One region of the Agrobacterium sp. NPDC090273 genome, then DNA from elsewhere that is predicted to be linked to it. Evidence: predicted binding sites of a transcription regulator. Region 1 holds the regulator's gene; the other holds the start of a gene.
What was found. Region 1 encodes PhoB, which activates phosphate uptake and scavenging genes when phosphate is short. Its sites were predicted from a motif close to TGTCATNNANCTGTCAT; they were not measured.
Positions count from the first base shown of each region.

Region 1 (4,913 bases):
ATGAACCAGCTCGTTGAGAGCGGCCAGCTTGCCAAGCATTTCAACACGGGCATCTTCGTCAACGGCGCGTCGAGCCGTCCGGAAGCTGCCGGCGTCGGCGTGGCGCTGATCGGCTCTTTCTACATGATGATGATCGTTCTCGTGCTGTCGTTGCCGATTGGCGTTGCAGCCTCGATCTATCTCGAGGAGTTTGCACCGAAAAACCGCCTGACGGATCTTATCGAGGTGAACATCAACAACCTCGCGGCTGTTCCTTCGATCGTTTATGGTCTGCTTGGTCTCTCGGTCTTCATCAACTTCATGGGCTTTCCGCGCTCGGCCTCGCTGGTCGGCGGTCTCGTCCTGACATTGATGACGCTGCCAACCATCATTATCGCGACCCGCGCTGCCCTCAAGGCTGTGCCACCGTCCATTCGCGCCGCTGCCCTTGGTCTTGGCGCATCGAAGATGCAGACGATCTTCCACCACGTGCTGCCGCTTGCCATGCCTGGCATTCTGACCGGCACGATCATCGGCCTCGCACACGCCCTTGGCGAAACGGCGCCGCTGCTTTTGATCGGCATGGTGGCCTTCGTTGCGAACTACCCGACGACGCCGCTCGATCCTTCGACGGCACTGCCGGTACAGATTTACATGTGGGCGAACGAAGCAGAGCGTGCCTTTGTCGAAAGAACATCTGGCGCTATCATCATCCTGCTCCTGTTCCTCATCGTCATGAATGTTGGCGCAATCCTGTTGCGTCGCCGCTTCGAACGGCGCTGGTAAAGGGAGCTAGAAAGCTATGAACATGTTGTCGGAAGCAGCAGTTGAAAAGGCGCTGGACAAGAAAATGAATGAAGTTTCGTACAAGATGATTGGCAAGGACGTTTCGGTTTTTTACGGCGAAAAGCGCGCGCTTTACGACGTGAACCTGAATGTCCGCGAAAATACCGTTACTGCGCTTATTGGTCCGTCCGGTTGCGGCAAATCCACCTTCCTGCGTACCCTGAACCGCATGAATGATACGATCGATGGCTGTAAGGTCACCGGCAAGATCACGCTCGATACGGATGATATCTACGATCCGGCAATCGACGTGGTGGAACTGCGTGCTCGTGTCGGCATGGTGTTCCAGAAGCCGAACCCGTTCCCGAAGTCGATCTACGAAAACATTGCTTACGGTCCGCGTATCCATGGCCTCGCCCGTAACAAGGCGGATATGGACCAGATCATCGAGTCCAGCCTGCAGAAGGCCGGTCTGTGGAATGAGGTGAAGGATCGTCTGCATGAATCCGGTACGGGTCTGTCCGGCGGTCAGCAGCAGCGCCTTTGCATCGCACGCGCAGTTGCCGTGTCCCCGGAAGTGATCCTCATGGACGAGCCTTGCTCGGCCCTCGACCCGATCGCTACCGCCAAGGTCGAGGAACTGATCCATGAGCTGCGTGCCAACTTCACGATCGTGATCGTAACCCACTCCATGCAGCAGGCCGCTCGCGTCTCGCAGCGCACCGCGATGTTCCATCTTGGCCATCTGGTCGAGGAGAACGAAACGGACAAGATGTTCACCAACCCGGATGACCAGCGCACGCAGGACTACATCATGGGCCGCTTCGGCTGATTGCCCGCTCAGCGCCTCAGAGAAACCGAACAAGTTTGGCGCCTCCGTTCTGCCACCCGCCATCAGCAGGTGAAAACGGAAGGCAAAGCCCAGGGACGAGATCATGACACAGACAACGACGCATTCGCATATCATGTCGGTTTACGACGACGAGTTGAAATTCCTCAGCCGCCGGATTGCCGAAATGGGCGGCCTGGCGGAGCAGATGTGCGCGGACGCCGTTCGCGCCCTTGTCAATTCCGATGCGGCATTGGCGCAGAAGGTGATTTCCGACGACGCGATCCTTGACCACGCCGAGCGTGAAATCGGCGACAAGGCCATCGTCACCATCGCCAAGCGCCAGCCAATGGCTGCCGACCTGCGCGAAATCATCGGTACGCTGCGCATTGCGGCGGATCTTGAGCGCGTCGGCGATCTCGGCAAAAACACCGCCAAGCGCGTGATTGCCGTTGCAGGAACCGGTGTTCCACGCAAGCTGGCTCGCGGCCTCGAACATCTCTCCGAGCTTGCCCTCGTGCAGCTCAAGGAAGTTCTCGATGTTTATTCGACACGTTCGGCTGAGAAGGCGCAGGCCATCCGCGAACGCGATGAAGAAATCGACGCGATGTACACCTCGCTCTTCCGCGAGCTGCTGACCTACATGATGGAAGATCCGCGCAACATCACGACCTGCACGCATCTTCTGTTCTGCGCCAAGAACATCGAACGTATCGGCGACCATGCGACCAATATCGCCGAGACGATCTACTACATGACCACCGGCAGCCAGCCGGAAGGTGAGCGTCCGAAGGACGATAGTTCCAACACTCTCGGTTCCGTGACCGAGTAACAGACCGGCAGACCTGCGGAGTTCAGTATGGTACCGAAGATTGCAGTTGTTGAAGATGAAGAGGCGCTGAGCGTTCTGCTTCGTTACAATCTTGAGGCTGAGGGTTACGACGTCGACACGATACCGCGTGGCGATGAGGCCGAGATCAGATTGCAGGAGCGGGTTCCCGACCTCCTGATCCTGGACTGGATGTTGCCTGGCGTCTCCGGTATCGAACTGTGCCGCCGGTTGAGGATGCGGGCGGAAACCGAACGTTTGCCGATCATCATGCTGACAGCGCGTGGCGAAGAAAGCGAACGCGTTCGCGGTCTCGCCACAGGCGCGGATGACTATGTGGTGAAACCCTTCTCCACGCCGGAACTGATGGCACGCGTCAAGGCGATGCTGCGTCGCGCCCGCCCAGAGGTTTTGTCGTCAGTCCTGAAATGCGGCGACATCGAACTGGATCGGGAAACGCACCGCGTGCATCGTAAGACGCGTGAAGTGCGCCTGGGACCGACCGAGTTCCGTCTTCTGGAATTCCTGATGACATCGCCGGGTCGTGTTTTCTCCCGTTCGCAGTTGCTGGATGGCGTCTGGGGTCACGATATCTATGTGGACGAACGGACCGTTGACGTCCACGTTGGCCGTCTGCGCAAGGCGCTCAATTTTTCGAACATGCAGGATGTCATCCGCACGGTCCGTGGCGCCGGTTATTCCATGGAAGCGGCATAATCCAACATCACATACCCTAAACGAAAAACGGGCCGTAAGGCCCGTTTTTTTATTCCGTGTTGTTCCGCTTATGCCTTGCGGCGTTCGCTGACAGGCTGGTAGGCGAGCTTCGCATGGAACTTGCAGTAGGGCGAAGATTCCAGGGCTTCGCAGCCACAGAAATGGAAGTCGTCCTTCAGCGGGTCGCCAACCGGCCACTTGCAGGTGCGCTCGGTCAATTCCGTCAGCGTCAGGCGGCGCGAGGCCGGCGTAACGATATCGCGCGAAGGAACGTATTCGAGCACCTGAGCGGTCTCGATATCCATCTCTTCGTGAAGGGCTGTCGCAACGCTGGCGCGTGCCACGGTCCGAACCGGCGTGGTGTTGACGCGGGCGGTGTAGGTTGCCGTACGAGGTGCCGCTGGTGCCGTACGCTTCGGTGCAGAGCGCGCCGATGTCACGGTTCCGCCAGCCTTGGCGCGGCCCGGAAGATTGAGACGGTGAACCTTGCCGATAACGGCGTTACGGCTTACACCACCCAACTGTGCCGCTATCTGGCTGGCACTGAGGCCCTCGGACCAAAGTTTCTTGAGTTTTTCGACTCGTTCATCCGTCCAGTTCATGCCGCTTCTCCGCTCGTCGCGTCTATTTCGGCAGAATCCTTCTCCATCTCGCGAGCGCACTCCGAGTGTCAATTCCGCCGGATTTTTGGTGACTAGTTCCGCCGCAATGCAGTCTAGTAATTGACGATTAACCTAGTGTGAGGCTGACTCCGTGGCAAGAGTCGCGGGAATCATCTGGAATCGATTTTCCGGTTTTCCCCAACTTGCTGTTCAGGAGAGTCCGAAAGGCAACACCTTGTGGTTCGGTCACGTGTTCCCACTATGACTTGGGAACGCCGGAAAATGAGGACTTTTGTTGACATCGGCAGTTGAAGTGACAATAGTGCCCCAGCCGCCGCAAGGCGGCATTTTTGATTTTCAGGCAAGGGATAACCTTGTCCACCTATTGACAACGATATGAAAGCGCATTTGCGCAAGGAGTGATGCAGCCATGGCCGAAGCCAACGCGCCATTGTTTGATACGTTTTCAAGAGCGCCGCTGCGTTTCGAACGCGGTGAGGGCGTCTGGCTGTTCACGGAAAGCGGCGAGCGATATCTCGATTTTGCGGCCGGTGTTGCTGTCAATTCCTTGGGGCATGCGCATCCGCATCTCGTCGAGGCTATCAAGACGCAGGCTGAAAAGGTCTGGCACGTTTCCAACCTTTATGAAGTGCCCGGACAGGAAAAGCTCGCAAAGCGCCTGACCGAAGCAACATTTGCTGACAAGGTGTTCTTCACCAACTCCGGTGCTGAGGCGCTGGAATGTGCCATCAAGACTGCACGCCGTTATCACTACTCCAAGGGCCACCCGGAAAAGTTCCGCATCGTCACCTTTGAAGGTGCGTTCCACGGCCGGACGCTGGCAACAATCGCTGCAGGCGGGCAGCAGAAATATCTCGAAGGTTTCGGCCCCAAGGTTGAAGGTTTCGATCAGGTACCGTTCGGTGATCTCGAGGCCTTGAAAGCCGTTATCACCAATGAGACGGCAGCCCTGCTGATCGAACCGATCCAGGGTGAGGGCGGCATTCGCGCGCCCAGCAAGGAATTCCTGCAGACGCTTCGTGATCTCTGCAACGAACACGGCATGCTGCTGATCTTTGATGAGGTTCAGACGGGTGTTGGACGTACCGGCAAACTGTTTGCGTACGAGTGGACTGGCGTTGCGCCTGACATCATGGCTGTTGCAAAGGGT
Region 1 is NZ_JBIVYN010000005.1:81,512-86,424, reverse strand. It holds gene pstA (phosphate ABC transporter permease PstA) at 1-765, shown strand, start outside; gene pstB (phosphate ABC transporter ATP-binding protein PstB) at 782-1,597, shown strand; gene phoU (phosphate signaling complex protein PhoU) at 1,701-2,426, shown strand; gene phoB (phosphate regulon transcriptional regulator PhoB) at 2,454-3,140, shown strand; gene ACIQT8_RS14715 (GcrA family cell cycle regulator) at 3,209-3,742, opposite strand; gene ACIQT8_RS14710 (aspartate aminotransferase family protein) at 4,173-4,913, shown strand, end outside.

Region 2 (4,913 bases), 310 kb from region 1:
AAAGGCCTTTGTCCGGTCTGACGCGGCGGGGGACGAGCCTGCAATCAGACTACGGCGTGATCAGGCGCCGTCCTCTAAGAAATGTGTCTGCAAATGCGGCTTTTCAAGGGAATTCGGATTACAAATCGGTAACGTTCGGGTGAATTTTTGGCCGGGTTCAACATTCTCGCGTTACGTGCTTAGCAGTGCGTATTAAGAAGTTTCTGTGGACGCCAAAACGACCCCGCGCTATCCATGCTACCCATGAAAAAAGGCGATCATCTCTTCCTCGTTGACGGCTCCGGATTCATCTTCCGGGCGTTCCATGCCATCCCGCCCTTGAACCGCAAGTCGGATGGGTTGCCAGTCAATGCCGTCTCCGGTTTCTGCAACATGTTGTGGAAGCTCCTGAAGGATGCGCGAAACACGGATGTTGGCGTCACCCCGACACACTTCGCGGTCATTTTCGACTACTCGTCGAAGACTTTCCGCAACGAACTTTACGATCAGTACAAGGCGAACCGCTCCGCGCCGCCCGAAGATCTTGTGCCGCAGTTTGGTCTGATCCGCGAAGCCACACGTGCCTTCAATCTTCCCTGCATTGAGACCGAAGGCTTTGAGGCTGACGACATCATTGCCACCTATGCCCGCCAGGCCGAGGCCATCGGCGCCGACGTCACCATCATTTCATCCGACAAGGATCTGATGCAGCTCGTAACCGCGAACGTGCATATGTACGACGCGATGAAGGACAAGCAGATCGGCATTCCGGATGTCGTTGAGAAATGGGGCGTACCGCCCGAGAAGATGATCGACCTGCAGGCGATGACGGGCGATTCCACCGACAACGTTCCAGGCATCCCCGGCATTGGCCCGAAAACGGCAGCTCAGCTTCTCGAGGAATATGGAGACCTCGACACGCTTTTGTCGCGGGCTGGAGAAATCAAGCAGCAAAAGCGTCGGGAAAACATTATCGCCAATGCCGACCTCGCCCGTATTTCCAGGCAGTTGGTGGCGCTCAGAACGGATGTGCCACTCGATCAATCCCTGGAACAGCTTGTACTCGAGCCTCAGAATGGCCCCAAGCTAATCGCCTTCCTGAAGGCGATGGAATTCACCACCTTGACGCGTCGCGTTGCCGAAGCAACCGATACCGATGCTTCCTCCGTGGACGCTGCCGATGTCGCCGTGCAGCGGGGCGATGAAGCGCACGGTCCTGACCTCGATAACCCCGCTCCGGCAGAGGCCGGGGTGGAAGTTGAGGCGCAACCGTCATCGCCTTCGATACCGGCGAAAAAAGTGGCGGCCGAAGGCAGCGCACCTGCAGAGCTTGCCGAAGCGCGCAGAACTGTTTTTGCCACCGCCAAGATCAATACGGAAGCGTACACCACGATCCGCGACATTCGTGAGCTCGATCGCTGGATCGCTGCTGCCCGTGAGACGGGCATCGTCGCTTTCGACACGGAAACAACGTCGCTTGACCCCATGCAGGCGGAGCTGGTCGGCTTTTCTCTGGCCATTGCCGATAATGGAAAAGACGCATCGGGGACAGATATTCGCGCCGCTTACGTTCCGCTGACGCACAAGACTGGTTCAGGTGGCGATCTTTTCAGCGACGGCATCAAGCTTGTCGAAGGTCAAATCCCCGCAGCCGAGGCGATGGATCGCATCAAATCATTGCTGGAGGATCCGTCGGTTCTGAAGATCGCGCAGAACCTGAAATACGATTACCTGCTGATGAAGCGTCATGACGTCGTCATGCAGAGCTTCGATGATACGATGCTGATCTCCTACGTGCTCGAAGCCGGGAAGGCGACGCATGGTATGGATTCGCTCTCTGAGCGCTGGCTCGGACATACACCCATCGCCTACAAAGATGTCGCGGGTTCCGGTAAGTCCGGCGTGACCTTCGATTTCGTCGACATCGGCAAGGCCACCGCCTATGCGGCGGAAGATGCCGACGTTACGCTGCGGCTCTGGATGGTCCTGAAACCGCGTCTCGTTGCCGAAGGTTTGACCAAGGTTTATGAGCGGCTGGAGCGCCCCCTTGTGCCGGTTCTTGCCCATATGGAAGAGCGTGGCATCACCGTTGATCGGCAGATTTTGTCGCGTCTGTCAGGAGAGCTAGCCCAGAAGGCCGCCGCCTTTGAAGAGGAAATCTACGAGCTGGCAGGTGAGCGTTTCAACGTGGGCTCGCCCAAACAGCTCGGCGATATCCTTTTCGGGAAGATGGGACTGCCGGGTGGCTCCAAGACCAAGACTGGCCAGTGGTCGACATCGGCACAGGTTCTGGAGGATCTCGCCGCAGAGGGCGTGGAATTGCCGCGCAAGATCGTGGACTGGCGCCAGCTCACCAAGCTGAAGTCGACCTACACGGATGCGCTGCCCGGATACATCCATCAAGACACCAAGCGTGTGCATACATCCTACGCGCTCGCTTCCACCACCACTGGACGCCTCTCCTCGTCCGAGCCGAACCTGCAGAACATTCCTGTCCGTACCGCGGAAGGGCGCAAGATCCGTACGGCGTTCATCTCCACGCCTGGGCACAAGCTGCTGTCGGCCGACTATAGCCAGATCGAACTGCGTGTCCTGGCGCACGTTGCGGATATTCCCCAGCTCCGTAGCGCCTTTGAAAATGGCATCGATATCCATGCGATGACGGCGTCGGAAATGTTCGGTGTGCCGGTGGAAGATATGCCGTCTGAAGTGCGGCGCCGCGCCAAGGCCATCAACTTCGGCATCATCTACGGTATCTCCGCATTCGGGCTGGCAAACCAGCTCAGCATTGCTCGCTCCGAAGCTGGAGAATACATCAAGAAGTATTTCGAGCGGTTTCCCGGCATTCGCGATTACATGGAGCAGACCAAGGCTTTCGCGCGTGACAACGGTTATGTTGAAACGATTTTTGGACGCCGTGCCTATTACCCTGAAATCCGTTCCTCCAACCCATCGGTGAAGGCGTTCAACGAACGCGCCGCTATCAATGCGCCTATTCAGGGATCTGCGGCCGACATTATTCGTCGGGCGATGGTCCGCATGGATGGTGCGCTAGTCGAGGCTGGTCTTGCCGAGCAGGTGCGGATGTTGCTTCAGGTGCACGACGAACTGATATTCGAAGTCGAAGATCAGGCCGTCGAGGCAACATTGAAGGCGGTTACCCATACGATGGAAAATGCCGCCATGCCGGCGATCTCCATGAAGGTTCCGCTCAAAGTGGATGCGCGAGCCGCCAGCAACTGGGACGAGGCACACTAAGGTCTGAAGGGGGTTCCGGCTCACTTGGCGCGTATAGCGCGCCAAGTTCTAACTCCCCACAAACCGCGTCTTCACTGTCATCGAACTGTCGTACGGCGAAGTTACGGAGATTCCCACATGGGGGGCTTCATGCACGCGCGATTCGTTTCCAGGGAACTCGAACGTCTTTCGACTGCCCGTCATGACGCTCCGCCCCGACATACGGGCACCCGGTTCAACGCTGAAGGCGAGTTTTTGCCGGAACCCGGCAACGCCATCGTTTGCCATCTTGTGCAGGGTTCGGCGTCACAAAGCGCCGTAGTCGCGACGCGGCAACGTTTCCTGGATATGCCGGAAGCTGGTAATCTGGCTTTCACACCGGTCTCCAGCTTTCATATGACGGTGTTCCAGGGGATCATCGAGTACAGGCGCATGTGGCCCTACTGGCCAAAAGAAATGCCGCTGACGGCCTCGATCGACGCCATGACGGAGTATTATCTCGAGCGCCTTTCCGTGTTTTCGGCGCTTCCCGACTTCGCAATGCAGATCACCGGTTTGCGACCGACCGGCCTTGTGTTGAAGGGAAAAACTGCAGAGGATGACCGGGCCTTGGCGCTTTGGCGAAATACGTTTGCCAAAGCCTTTGGATATCGCCATCCGGATCACGACAAATACGAATTCCATCTCACGCTCGCCTACGTCGTGCGCTGGTTCGATCCCGTCTGTCTGCCCCGCTGGCAGGCGATGATGGATGAGGAAGTCGAAAAACTGCGCGATAGTGTTCCTGTGATCGAGCTGCGACCACCTGCTTTCTGTGAATTTCGGGATATGAACCACTTCAAAGAGCTCATCGTCTTCGATAAAGCATGACACGTGATTTGCGGTGCACTTCTTTGGCCGCGCTTCGGATTCTGCTGAATCTGAAAAAATGTGCGTTAGGGCTGGTCAAACCCCGTTTTGGCATGTATAAGCGCGCCAAATTTCCGATATCGAGACACCCGACATTCGGCCTTTGGTTCTGGCCGGTTCCGTTGTTTCGCCGCTAAAGTGGAGTAACAAAAATGGCAGTACCAAAAAGAAAAACAAGCCCGTCCAAGCGCGGTATGCGCCGTTCGGCTGATGGCCTCACGGCTGCGACCTACGTTGAGGACAAGAATTCCGGCGAACTGCGTCGCCCGCACCATATCGATCTGAAGACCGGTATGTACCGTGGCCGTCAGGTTTTGACGCCGAAGGAAAGCGCATAAGCTTTTCAGCTTCTGCAATTCTTTGAAAACCGGCCCTTGTGGCCGGTTTTTGTTTTTGGCGCAGGCCACTCCCTTGGAAAAGTCCCGCACACCTCCTAAAATCCGTTTTGGAGGTCGGGCGTAAAGTCCGAATTGGGAGGGTGGCAGCCGTTGAGATCCCGCTGGATACTGGTGGTGCTTGTTTGTCTTGGTTTCGGTTATGGCGCCGTCACCAAAGGCAGCGACATGATCGCCGAACGTTACTTCGGCGAAGTGGCCGATCAGGGCCGCACCACCCTCAGACTTGCTGTGTCCGCCCTCGGTGGACTTCTCAGTCGCTACGAGCCCTTGCCGGCGCTCATTGCCGATCACGATGATATCGAAGAACTCGTCGCCCATCCTCAGGATCAGGCATTGCGTCAGCGCGCGAATGTCTACCTAAAGTCCATCAACACCCTGCTGGAATCCTCC
Region 2 is NZ_JBIVYN010000005.1:390,463-395,375, reverse strand. It holds gene polA (DNA polymerase I) at 244-3,237, shown strand; gene ACIQT8_RS16250 (DUF1868 domain-containing protein) at 3,367-4,086, shown strand; gene rpmF (50S ribosomal protein L32) at 4,278-4,463, shown strand; gene ACIQT8_RS16240 (ATP-binding protein) at 4,614-4,913, shown strand, end outside.
Region 2: ACIQT8_RS16250 (DUF1868 domain-containing protein) is a predicted target of PhoB. The motif match lies at 3,313-3,329, and genes of this name have one in related genera.